Regions from separate parts of the Streptomyces sp. NPDC093801 genome, predicted to be linked through region 2. Evidence: riboswitches for the same ligand, from Rfam matches in the RefSeq annotation. Region 2 holds a riboswitch; each other region holds the start of a gene.

What was found. Region 2 has a riboswitch for cyclic di-AMP ahead of AB0469_RS23840 (LysM peptidoglycan-binding domain-containing M23 family metallopeptidase). Riboswitches for the same ligand answer to the same signal wherever they lie in the genome.
Region 1: linked by a shared signal. The riboswitch ahead of AB0469_RS09805 (transglycosylase family protein) and the one ahead of AB0469_RS23840 (LysM peptidoglycan-binding domain-containing M23 family metallopeptidase) in region 2 are both predicted to bind cyclic di-AMP.
Region 3: linked by a shared signal. The riboswitch ahead of AB0469_RS11310 (M23 family metallopeptidase) and the one ahead of AB0469_RS23840 (LysM peptidoglycan-binding domain-containing M23 family metallopeptidase) in region 2 are both predicted to bind cyclic di-AMP.

What each region holds. Positions count from the first base shown of each region.
Region 1 is NZ_JBFBDP010000007.1:81,408-85,582, forward strand. Features, by position in the region: gene eno (phosphopyruvate hydratase) at 1-559, opposite strand, end outside; gene AB0469_RS09805 (transglycosylase family protein) at 977-1,714, opposite strand; cyclic di-AMP (ydaO/yuaA leader) riboswitch at 1,717-1,885, opposite strand; gene AB0469_RS09810 (transglycosylase family protein) at 2,160-3,269, opposite strand; gene AB0469_RS09815 (cytochrome P450) at 3,397-4,175, opposite strand, start outside.
Region 2 is NZ_JBFBDP010000020.1:154,217-158,391, forward strand. Features, by position in the region: gene AB0469_RS23830 (MBL fold metallo-hydrolase) at 1-146, opposite strand, end outside; gene AB0469_RS23835 (SGNH/GDSL hydrolase family protein) at 325-1,110, opposite strand; gene AB0469_RS23840 (LysM peptidoglycan-binding domain-containing M23 family metallopeptidase) at 1,274-2,269, opposite strand; cyclic di-AMP (ydaO/yuaA leader) riboswitch at 2,274-2,460, opposite strand; gene AB0469_RS23845 (tyrosine-protein phosphatase) at 2,825-3,589, shown strand; gene AB0469_RS23850 (aspartate aminotransferase family protein) at 3,709-4,175, opposite strand, start outside.
Region 3 is NZ_JBFBDP010000008.1:123,750-127,924, reverse strand. Features, by position in the region: gene AB0469_RS11325 (GNAT family N-acetyltransferase) at 1-76, opposite strand, end outside; gene AB0469_RS11320 (HPr family phosphocarrier protein) at 289-570, shown strand; gene AB0469_RS11315 (GntR family transcriptional regulator) at 838-1,503, opposite strand; gene AB0469_RS11310 (M23 family metallopeptidase) at 1,697-2,503, opposite strand; cyclic di-AMP (ydaO/yuaA leader) riboswitch at 2,516-2,675, opposite strand; gene AB0469_RS11305 (pitrilysin family protein) at 2,891-4,175, opposite strand, start outside.

The sequences.
Region 1 (4,175 bases), on a different contig from region 2:
CCTCGGCACCCCAGCGCAGCGCCTCGGAGAAGGACTCCGCGCCGATCGGGGCGATCATGAACTCCTGGATGTCCACGTTGGAGTCGGCGTGCGACCCGCCGTTGAGGATGTTCATCATCGGAACGGGCAGCAGGTGCGCGTTCGGACCGCCGAGGTAGCGGAAGAGCGGGAGGTCCGAGGCCTCCGACGCGGCGTGCGCGACGGCGAGGGAGACGCCGAGGATGGCGTTGGCGCCGAGGGAGCCCTTGTTGTCGGTGGCGTCGAGGTCGAACATGGCCTGGTCGATCAGGCGCTGCTCGGTGGCGTCGTAGCCGACGAGCTCCGGGCCGATCTGCTCGATGACCGCGAGGACGGCCTTCTCGACACCCTTGCCCATGTAACGGTTGGGGTCACCGTCACGGAGCTCGATGGCCTCGAAGGCACCGGTGGAGGCGCCGGACGGAACGGCAGCACGGCCGGTGCTGCCGTCGTCGAGGCCCACCTCGACCTCGACCGTGGGGTTGCCTCGGGAGTCCAGGATTTCCCGGGCTACGACGACGTCGATGGACGGCACGAGCATCTCCTTCTGGGATGTGACGCTGGGTGTGCGGTGGCGTGGGGCCTTGGACGGCCTCGCCGACTAGAGCCTAACCGGCTCCGGGCGGTCGGCCGGCCGACCGCCCGGGTCCTGGGACGAAAAAGGGACCGAATACCCGCCTTCCAGGACATAGGACCCCGGAAAAGTGGAGCCGTGACGGGCCTCTGACGCGCCATGCCCTCCCGCGGCGCGGGTTCACGGGACCCGGCGCCGGGCATGCGGGGGCGCGGCCCGGGCGTGCGGGGCCCGGTCCGTGCGGCGCGCGGGCGCGGCCCGGACATGACGACGCCCGGCGCGCGAAGGGATGCGCGCCGGGCGTCGATGCCACGGGCCGTGCCGGGGGTGGTGCTCAAGCGCGCGCCGGCCCCGGGGGCCGGCGCGCGGGTGTTACGCGGGAGTTCAGCTGAGCTTCAGCTTCTGGCCCGGGAAGATGAGGTCGGCGTCCTTGACGGTGTCCTTGTTCAGGTCGAAGAGCTTCTCCCAGCCGCCCTTGACGCCGTTGGCCTCCGCGATGGTACCGAGGGTGTCGCCCTCCTGGACCGTGTAGGAGCCGTTGCCGGTCGCCGGGGTGCCGCCCTTCGGGGCGGACGGCTTCGACGGGGCCGGCTTGGACGGGGTCCAGTTGCCGGAGCCGGAGCCGGTGCTCTTGGTCTCGGTGTCGGCCTTCGGGGTGGAGGGCTTCGCCGGGGCGGGCTTGGCCGGGGCCGGCTTGGTCTCCGGCTTCGGCTTGGCCGGGGTGGTGGTCGAGCCGCCGCCGTTGTAGGCGGAGTTGGACAGGCCGACGCCGCAGGACGGCCAGGCGCCCTTGCCCTGGCCCTTGAGGACCTTCTCGGCGATGGCTATCTGCTGCGACTTCGTGGCCTGGTTGGCCTGCGCGGCGTACGCCTTGCCGCCGTACGCGGCCCACGTGGAGGCGGAGAACTGGAGGCCGCCGTAGTAACCGTTGCCGGTGTTGATGGACCAGTTGCCGCCGGACTCGCAGGAGGCGACCTTGTCCCACTCCGAGACCGTGGCGGCGCTGGCGGAGCCGGCGGCCATCAGCGGGGCGGCGACGGCCACACCGGCGACACCGGCGAGCGTGACGATGCGGACGGCCTTGGAGCCGCGGCGGTGCTTGCCCTTGCCGGAAAGCAGCATGGAGTTCTCCTCACCGACGCCTTCGAGGTGAGCTGTCGGGTTCGGGCGGATGAGTTGCCCGGCCGCGCAGTTGCGCGTCTTCACCCCTAGCCGGTACGCGGACCGTCTCTCAACGGCCTTTCCCGGCGCCTACCTTGGTTCCCCCGCTCCTGCCAACGGCGCTTGCGCGACGACTGTTCCCTCCGGCCGCCGGCAGGATTCGGCGATGCGGTCGAAGGAGCCCGCGGTGGCGGGCGACTCAGAAGGTAGGCAGGTCTCTCCCCGATGTTCAACGTGTGATTTTGGGGAGAAACCGGCCTACTTGCCATCCTCGGGAGTGCGTTTGCGCAGGTCGGAGCGGGGTTTGCGGAAGTTCCGGAATGAGACACGCCAGTTGTCCGGAAGAGATGCATGTCTCACTTGCCGATAACAGACATTCAGCCCTTATCGACTGCCCGAACTACCCCTATTTCTTGGTTAGATCCAGGTTCTGGCCGGGCTTGATGAGGTCCGCGTCCGTGCCGATGACCTGCTCGTTGGCCTTGTAGAGGGCGCTCCAGCCCCCCTTGAGGCCGTTGGCGTCCGCGATGGCCGCGAGGCTGTCGCCCGGCTTCACGGTGTACACGGGCTCCGCGGCGGCGGCTGACGCCGTGCCAGGGGCCGCGGGCACCTCGATCGCGGCGGGGCCGCGGTGCTTGCCGTTGCCCTCCGACGCGCCGGGGGCGGGAGTGGCCGAAGGGGAGGGCGTGGCACCCGGGGTTGCCGGGGCCGTCGGGTCGACCGGGGCGGTCGGGGTGCCCGGGGTGGTCGGATTGGCCGGGTTGCCCTGGTTGTTGGAGTTGCCCTGATTGCCCTGGTTTCCCTGGCCGTTCTGGTTGCCCTGACCGTTCCCGTTGCCCGGGTTGCCCGGGTTGCCCGGGTTGCCCGGGTTCGCCGGACCGGTGGGCGGGACGGTGGGTCCGGTGCTCGGGGTGGGCGGCACGGCGTAGTCCGGCTCCGGCATGACGGGCAGTCCGCTGGTGGCACCCAGCGGGTAGTCCGGCAGCACGCTCGGGCCGGGCGCACCGGGCGCCGGGGTGGGCGCTCCGAAGTCCGTGGAGGACTTGCCCTTGCCGGTGTCGGGCACCGAGAAGTCGGGCCGGACCGGGCTGGGGGCGACCGGCCCGGGCGTCTTGCCCGTGTCCACGTCGGGCTTCGGCCCGTTCTTGGACAGCCCCGCCGAGGCGGAGCACAGCGACCACGCCTCGGGGCCCTGGGACTCCAGCACCCGCTCGGCGACGGCTATCTGCTGCGAGCGGCTCGCCAGGTCGGGGCGCTCCGCGAACTCGAGCCCGCCCGCGTTCTTCCACTGGTCCAGGGTGAACTGGAGACCGCCGTAGGTCCCGCCGCCGGAGTTGGCGCTCCACGTGCCGCCGCTCTCGCAGTCGGCGACCTTGTCCCACGTCGCGGTGTCGGCCGCGCTCGCGCCCGTGGCGGCGAGCAGCGGCAGGGCCAGCGCGGAGCCAGTGACTCCGGCGGTGACGACGATGGCGGGGACCTGACGGGGTCGTCTGTGGCGGCCGTTCCCGGGAAGCATGTGCCTGCACCTTTCGTATAACGGCGGGGTAACGGCAGAACCTAGCCGCCTTCGAACGGATGTCACAAGTTGGGCCGAAGACTGAATTCCGGTCAGTTCCGCCGCCCCGCCGGGCTTCGCACGCGCCTCAGGCGTTCGGGACTGTGAAGCGGACGGGGAGGGTGCGCAGCCCCCGCATGATGAGTCCGCCGCGCCAGCGCAGGTCCGTAGGGGGAATGGCAAGTTCCAGATCCGGCAGACGCTTCAGCAAAGTCGCGAGCGCCGTCTGGCCCTCCAGGCGGGCGAGCGGGGCCCCCAGGCAGTAGTGGATCCCGTGGCCGTATCCGAGGTGCTGATTGTCACTCCGGGAGAGATCGAGCGCGTCCGGGTCGGCGAAGCGGGCGGGGTCGCGGTCGGCTGCCGCGAGAACCACCAGGACGGGGTCGCCGACGGCGATGTCCTGCCCGCCGAGGGTCAGCGGCTGGGTGGCGAACCGCCAGGTGGCCAGCTCCACCGGGCCGTCGTAGCGCAGCAGCTCCTCGATGCCCGTCTCCAGCAGGGCGGTCTCGCCCGCCGCGAGGGAGTCCTGGAGGAGGGCACGCTGGCCGGGGTTCATGAAGAGGGAGTGGACGCCGTTGCCGATGAGGTTCACGGTCGTCTCGAAGCCGGCGAAGAGCAGGATGAAGGCCATCGCCGTCGCCTCGGCCTCGGTGAGGTGGTCGCCGTGGTCGCTCGCCCGGATCAGGTCGGAGATGAGGTCATTGCCCAGATCGTCCCGCTTCCGGTGGATCAGTTCCCCGAGATAGGTGCGCATCCGCTTCACCGACCGGGCGACCCCGCCGCGCGGACCGCCGCCGTGGCGGATCATCATCCCGGCCCAGTCGCGGAAGTCGTCCTGGTCCTCGCGCGGTACGCCGAGCATCTCGC
Region 2 (4,175 bases):
CGGGCCCCCACCGGGTTCTGGAAGACGCCGTCGGCGAAGTGGGGCGAGCGCAGGATGCGCTCCAGCCGCGCGCCGGACGGGTCCGCGCCGAAGGCTTCGGGCCGCAGGGCGCGCAGCCGGGGACGCAGGGGAAGGGAGCCGGTCAAGGCGCCTCCTGGGTAGTGCGGGCGGGGTGGGACGGGCGTACGCCCCGACCATCCCAACGCGCACCGGCTTCCCAGGATTCCGCCCGGCCGCGTCCCGGCGGCCCGCCCGGTCCCGCGGCGGGCCCCGCGCGGGGGACCCGCGGCGGGCCCGGCCGGGTGCCGGGCCCGGCCGTGCGGGCTACAGCGGGAGCAGGTCCGGGCGCTTGGCCTCGACGTTGTCGCCGGAGGACTCCCCGCGCAGCCGGCGCCCGATCCAGGGCACGAGGTGCTCGCGGGCCCACTGGATGTTGTCCCGGGTGACGTCCACGGAGCCGCGCGGCGCGGCCGGCGGCCAGGGCTGGTCCGGGTCGGCCGGGACCTCGTAGCCGAGGACCTGCGCGGCGCGCAGCGCGACGCGGGTGTGGCCCTCGGGCGAGAGGTGGAGGCGGTCGCCGTCCCAGGCCCGGCGGTCCTGTACGGTCTTCAGCGACCAGAGGTCGAGCACCGGGCAGCCGTAGCGGTCGGCGATGGCGCGCACATGGACGTTGTACGTCGCGATCTTGCCCCTCAGGTGCTTGAGGACCGGCACGCCCCGGGTGTCGAAGCCGGTGGTGATCATGACGAGGCCCACGGCACCGGCGAGGTCGGCCACGGCCGCCTCGAACCGGGCCGCCACGTCGTCGGGGTCGCTGCCGGGCCGGATGATGTCGTTGCCGCCCGCACAGAAGGAGACGAGGTCGGGGGCCAGTTCCTTGGCCCGGGGAACCTGCTCCTCCACGATCTGGTCGAGTATTTTGCCCCGTACCGCCAGGTTCGCGTACCGGAAGTCGTGCTCGTCGCGCTGATCCGCCAGGAGCACGGCGAAGCGGTCCGCCCAGCCGAGATACGAATCCCCGGGTCCCGGGTCCCCCACGCCTTCGGTGAAGCTGTCCCCGATCGCCGCGTACGAGCCGATGGTCTTGAGTGTCGTCTTCGTCGCTGCCACGGGAACCCATCCTTCACCCCCGTCGCCAACCTACGCCAACGTAATGAGGGGTTGACGGACCGTGATCTATACCACCCGGGGGATAAGGAATAAGTACACACGGGGCCGGGACCCCCCCTCGGGTCCCGGCCCCGTGCGCGTCGGCGCTCCGCCGCGGGGGTCGTCAGACGTTGACGCCCTTGGAGCGGAGGTAGGCCAGCGGGTCGATGTCGGAGCCGTACGACGGACCCGTGCGGATCTCGAAGTGCAGGTGCGGACCGGTCACGTTGCCGGTGGCGCCGGAGAGCCCGATGGCCTGGCCGGCGCTGACCGCCTGCCCCGTCGAGACGTTCAGCTGGGAGAGGTGGCCGTACTGGGAGTACTTGCCGTCCGCGTGCCGGATGACGACCTCGTTGCCGTACGCACCTCCCCAGCCTGCGGAAACCACGGTGCCCGCGCCGACGGCCCGCACGGTGGTGCCGGTGCTCGCGATGAAGTCGACGCCGGTGTGGTACCCGGAGGACCACATGGCGCCGGGCGTGCGGTACTGGGTGGAGATGCCGCCGCTGACGGGGGCGACGAACCCGGCGGCGCTCGCGGGCGCGGACTGCGCGGCGGGCGCGGACTGGTTCATTCCACGGGAGGGGGCGGCGGAGCCCTTCGGCTCGGCCGCTGCCGCGGCCTGCTCCGCGCCCGATCCGGCGGCGGAGCCGTCGGCCGGAGCGGCGTCGGCCGCACCCTCGTCGGCCGCCGGAGCACCGCTGGAGGACTCCTCGGCCGGCGCCTCAGGCGCCTTCGCGGCAGGGGCCGCGCCCTGCCCGTCGAGGGTCAGGCGCAGGCCCGGGTGGATGAGGGACGGGTCCTCGCCGACGGCCTCCCGGTTGTCGGCGTACAGCCGCTCCCAGCCGCCGGACAGCCCGCGCTCGGCGGCGATCGCCGAGAGGCAGTCGCCCGGCACGACGGTGTAGACGGCGGGGGCGGCGGCGGGCGCGGCCGCCCGGAACGCCGCCGGGGCCTGGGCGGGCGCCGCGGCCGGGGCCACGGCGGCCGGGGCGGCCGCGTGGGCGCCGGCGGCACCCACGAGCGGCAGCGCGAGGACCGCGCCACCCGTCCCGGCGAAGGCGATCCCCCGGGATATGGAACGGGACTTCGGACGGCGGTGCTTACCCTTTCCGGGCATGGCGAATTCCTCTCCGGCGCCTGCGAGGTGAGCTGTCGGGTTCGGACTGGAGATGTCCGGCCGCACGGGAACGTCCGCGGAAGCGGATCACCGGAACGGCTTCACCCCGAGCCGTACCGGAATGGGTCCGGAACGGCGGCCTGCATGGTTCCCCCGCTCCTGCCGCGTGCGTGGTTGGTCGGGTGCGGTTTCCGGGAGGCGGCAGGATGAGGCGGTCCACCCGGATCGCTCGCGAAGGTAATCCAGCGGGACGGCGGCCAACAAGCCGCGAATTCCCTGACGCAATAGCAGGTATGAGGGATCAACGGAATTCCGGTCACCCTGCGTCCATTCCGGACCCGCAACGGCCGCCCCGGCAAAGGAATTCCGATTTCGCGATCAGGCACGCTCGGTCACCGTATGATCTGGCTCACGGGGTTCGGCCCGATCTCACGTCCACCTACGGCAAGTTGGTCCTAACCAGAGCAATTCGGACACGCGGCAGCACGCGGAGGAGAACACGTGACCCAGCAGATACCTCAGGACCTCCCGGCACGGGACGAGCGCACGTCCGAGATGACCGGAGTGCGCAATTTCCGCGATGTGGGCGGTTTGCCGACCACGGACGGACGGAGGGTCAGGTCGGGACGACTCTACCGAAGCGGACATCTGGCACATGCCACCGAAACCGATGCGGCGTTCCTCGCCTCGCTCGGCCTGCACACGGTCTTCGACTTCCGCAACGGCGCCGACCGGGCCACGGAGGGCCCGGACGTGGCGCTGCCGGGCGTGCGCAACGTGAACATCCCCCTCTCGGACCCGGCCGACGGCGGACAGTTCTGGAAGACGGTCCGCGAAGGCGACCTCGACCGGCTCCGCGGCCTCCTGGGCGGGGGCAGGGCGGCCGCCCGCATGGCGGAGTCGTACCGCGAGATGATCCGCGACCGCACCGCCGAGCACGGCCGGGTGCTGCACGCGCTCGCCGAGGACAGCGTCCCGGCCCTGCTGCACTGCGCGGCGGGCAAGGACCGGGCGGGCCTGTCGATCGCCGTCACCCTGCTCGCGCTCGGCGTCGACCGTGAGGCGATCGTGGCGGACTACCTGGAGTCGAACGCCCCGCACAACCGCTACCGGCTCCAGCGCGCCGACGACACGCCCGAGACCCGGTCCCCCGAGGTGACCGGGCTGCTGGCGCCGCTGTTCGACGCCCGCGCCGAGTACCTGGTGGCCGCCTACGAGACCATCGACACGCACTGGGGCGGGATCGAGCGCTACCTCGCCGTGGGCCTCGGGCTCGCCCCGCAGACGCGGGAGCGGCTGCGGGACCGGCTGCTGGACTGACGCGCCCCGGGGCCGGGCGCGGCGGGCACACCGCCGCGCCCGGGCCGGGGCCCAGGGCCGGTCGTCGAAGTCCCGTCGTCGTCCGCAGGGCGGGGCGGACGGGAGTGTGACGACAGGCCCTAGCGGTCCGCCACGGCCTGCTTCACCAGGGTCCGGCCGAAGTCCCACATCAGCGAGCCGCCGCCGTGCGCCTCGTCCATGACCTCCCGGAAGGCGCCGACGAACCGGTCCACGTCCGCCTCGTCCACGATCAGCGGCGGAATGAGCTTGATGACCTCCAGGTGGTCCCCCGAGACCTGGGTGAGGATCCGGTGCCGGTTCAGCAGCGGGACCACGACCATCTGCGCGAACAGCCCCTTGCGGGCCGCCTGGAGCATCGTCCAGCGGCTGCGCAGCCCCAGCGAGGACGGCCGGCCGAACTCGATGCCGATCATCAGCCCGCGGCCCCGCACCTCGTGCAGCATCTCGTACGCGCCGACGAGCGCGGCCAGCCGCCCGCGCAGCAGGTCGCCCATGGCGCGGGCGTTGGCCACGACCCCCTCGTCCTCCATGACGTGGAGGACCGCCAGCCCCGCCGCCATCGCCT
Region 3 (4,175 bases), on a different contig from region 2:
GGGCGGTGCCGCCGTCGCGCAGCACGACGTCCGCTTCCCAGTGGGCCGGGTACGAGGGGTCCGACGCGGTGGTCATGGGGCCAGCCTAAGGGCAGGATCCGGCCGGGCGGCCGGGCGCCGCCGACAGGCCGGGCGGCGCGTACGCCGGGAATGAGGCGTACCGGGACGGATCAGTGCAAAGCTGAGCGGGGCCGAACGGCCGCGGGGTCGGGCCGAAGGCCGGTCCGAGCATTCCGGGTGACGTGAGAGACTGGTCTAGACAACCACGAGAACCTGAAGGGCATCACCATGGCAGAGCGCCGCGTCAACGTCGGCTGGGCCGAGGGCCTGCACGCTCGTCCCGCCTCGATCTTCGTCCGCGCGACGACCGCTTCCGGCGTCCCCGTGACCATCGCGAAGGCGGGCGGCGACCCCGTCAACGCCGCTTCCATGCTGGCGGTCCTGGGCCTGGGCGCCCAGGGCGGCGAGGAGATCGTCCTCGCGTCCGAGGCCGACGGCGCGGAGGCCGCGCTGGACCGCCTCGCGAAGCTGGTCGCGGAGGGCCTGGAGGAACTCCCCGAGACGGTCTGATCCCTTCGTCTCCACCCGAAGCCGCGGTCCCGCCGTCCTGGGGCCGCGGCTTCGTGCCGTCCCGGCGGCCCGGCGGCCAGCCGGCGCCCGCGCCCAGCGGTCCCCGGCCCCCGGCCCCCGGCCCCCGGCCCCCGGCCCCCGGCCCCCGGCGATAATCGCTCAGCCGGAAATACCCGTCGGCGGACCCGTACCGCCGGAATTGGCCGGAACGCACCGGCGCAACCGAAAAGAAATTCCACCGCGGATCCCTTTTCTACGCGCCCCGCGTTAATTCCGGCCACCCGCCGCGTTTACGGCACGTTGCAAAGTCCTCACCTTCGGCCGGAAAGCGCCCGACGCCCGCTCCGCGTGCAGCGCGGCCAGCGCACGGGCCCGTTCCGCGTCCCCCCGGGCCACCGCGTCCACGAGCGCCCCGTGCTCCGCCCAGGAGTCCGCCGGCCGCACGGGCGCCCCCACCTCGTACATCCAGGCGATCTTGCGCCGGGTCTGCGTCAGCAGCGCGATCAGCCCGGGGCTGCCGGACGCCTGGGCCAGGGTTTCGTGGAACCAGCTCCCCAGCGCCCGCAGGTCCTCCCCCTGCGCCCTCCTGGCCCGCTCCTGACCCAGCCGCACCAGCCCCCGCAGCACCTTCAGGTGCGCCTCGGTGCGCCGCCGGGCCGCGCGGGAGGCGGCCAGCGGCTCCAGCAGCATCCGCAGCTCCAGCAGGTCGGCCGCCTCCTGCTCGCCCGGCTCCGCGACGCACGCCCCGGCGTGCCGCCGCGTGGTGACGAACCCCTCGGACTCCAGCGTGCGCAGCGCCTCGCGCACCGGCACGCGCGAGACCCCGTAGCGGCGGGCCAGCACCTCCTCGGTCAGCCGGCCGCCCGGCCCGAAGAAACCGGAGACGATATCGTCACGAATGGCTGTGCACACCGCGTGCGCCGGAATACGCAAGGCCGGACCTCCGCTGGGTTTCGTTCCGATCGACCGTGCCGTGATGCGACTCTATTGCAACACGTGCGGATTTCCGAGAAAGCCCGGAAATCCGGAACGGGGGAACGCGCGGAACGGCGGAAACCCGCGGAACCGGCGGAACGGAGAAGGCCCCGGCTCGGGGAGCCGGGGCCTTCTTCGAAGAGGGACGGGGTCAGATGCCGACACCGTGCTGGCGCAGGTAGGCCAGGGGGTTGATGTCCGTGCCGTAGGTGGCGCCGGTGCGGGCCTCGAAGTGCAGGTGCGGGCCGCTGGAGTTGCCGGTGGAACCCGACAGGCCGATCTGCTGGCCCGCGGAGACCGTCTGGCCGACCGAGACGCTCAGCGAGTTCATGTGCCCGTACTGGGTGTAGGTGCCGTCGTTGTGGCGGATCACGACGTTGTTGCCGTAGGCGCCGCCCCAGCCGGCCTCGACGATGGTGCCCGCACCCACCGCGTGGACGACGGTGCCCTCGTCGGCGTGGAAGTCGATGCCGGTGTGGCTGCCGGAGGACCACATGCCGCCGCCCGCGCCGTACTGGGTGCTGACGTAGGAGCCGGTGATCGGGGCCACGAAGGTGTTGAGGCGCTTGCGGGCCTCTTCCTGGGCGGCCTTCTCGGCGGCCTCGCGCTCGGCCTTCTCCTTGGCCTCGGCGGTGCGCTTCGCCTCGGCGGCGCGCGTCTTGGCGTCGGCCTCGGCCTGCGCCTGGGCCGCGACGGCCTCGGCGGCGCTCTGCTGGGTCTCGGCCTGGGTCTCGATGTCGTCCTGGAGGCCGTCGGCGACGACGACGGCGTTCAGCGCGCCGGTGTCCTCGAGGGACGGGCCGCCGTGGGAGTCGGCGGCGAAGGCCGGGGCCGCCAGGGTGCCGACCACGCCCGTGGTGGCGAGGGCGGCTATGCCGGCGTAGCCGGCGGTCTTGCGGCTCAGACGGCTCGAACCGCGGTGCTTACCGGAACCGGCTGCACGACTGCCAAACGCCATGGCGGGGGTGATCCTTTCCTTCCCTCTCGCCTACCGGGTTAGCTGACGGGTTCGGAGCAGGAAGGTCTCCTACGGGCCCCCTCTGGCGAGGCGGTCCGATTCACCCCAGGGACTGATGTGGGTCCCCGGCTCCCCAGGCTCGCGCCTGACGGGGACTCGGCGATCGCTGCCCGGTGCCGCGGGTGCGGCTGGCACAAGTGACGGACAGCACGCCTGACGCTAGGCGGATCATCAGTCAATCGCCAAACAGACGCGCGGATTTGTTGCGTACGCCACACCACATACCTGAAACCACACCACTAAACGGACAAAGGGGGCCCGGTGGATGCTCCACCGGACCCCCTCGGAAACAGGCCGACCGCCGGTCAGTTGCCGGTCGGCCGCCGGTCAGTTGGTGACGACCGTGACCTCACCGATGCCGAGGGCCAGGACCGGCTCCTCGATCTGCGCCGCGTCGCCCACGAGGATCGTGACCAGCCGGTCCACCGGGAAGGCGTTCACGACCGCCGAAGTGGCCTCCGCCGTACCGGTTTCGGCCAGCCGCGCGTACAGCCGCGCCTGGTAGTCGTCCGGCAGCTCCTGCTCGACCTGGTCGGCGAGGGTCCCGGCCACCGAGGCGGCCGTCTCGAACTTCAGCGGGGCCACGCCCACCAGGTTCTGCACCGCCACGTCCCGCTCGGCGTCCGTCAGGCCCCCGGCGGCGAGGGTGCGCAGCACCTGCCACAGGTCCTCCAGCGCCGGACCGGTGTTGGGGGTGTCCACCGAGCCGCTGATGGCGAGCATCGAGGCGCCCGTGCCGTCGGCCGTGGAGCGCAGCACCTGGCCGAAGGCGCGCACGCCGTACGTGTAGCCCTTCTCCTCGCGCAGCACCTTGTCCAGGCGGGAGGTCAGGGTGCCGCCGAGGCAGTACGTGCCCAGGACCTGGGGGGCCCAGACGATGTCGTGCCGGTCCGGGCCGATCCGGCCGATCAGCAGCTGCGTCTGGACCGCGCCGGGCCGGTCCACGATGATCACGCGGCCCGTGTCGTCGGCCGTCACCGGGGGCACCGGCCGGGGCGCGGCGGTGCCGCCCGTCCAGGCGCCCAGGGTGTCGGCGAGGACGGCGTCCAGGTCGATGCCGGTCAGGTCGCCGACGACCACCGCGGTGGCGGTCGAGGGGCGCACGTGGGCCTCGTAGAAGGCGCGGACGGCGGCGGAGTCGATCCGCGCGACCGTCTCCTCGGTGCCCTGGCGGGGGCGGGACATGCGCAGCGCGGCCGGGAACAGCTCCTTGGAGAGCTCCTTGGCGGCGCGGCGCTGCGGGTTGGCCTGCTCGTGCGGGATCTCGTCCAGCCGGTTGCGCACCAGCCGGGCGACCTCGCCGTCGTCGAAGGCGGGCGCGCGCAGCGCCTCGGCGAGCAGCCCGAGGGCCTTGGGCAGGCGGGAGGCCGGGACCTCCAGGGAGACGCGCAGGCCGGGGTGGTCGGCATGGGCGTCGAGGGTGGCGCCGCAGCGCTCCAGCTCGGCCGCGAACTCCTCGGCGGAGCGCTTGTCGGTGCCCTCCGACAGGGCGCGGGCCATGATCGTGGCCACTCCGTCGAGGCCGTCGGGCTCGGCGTCGAGCGGGGCCGCGAGGTTGACCTCGACCGCGACGACCCGCTGGCCGGGGCGGTGGCAGCGCAGCAGGGTCAGG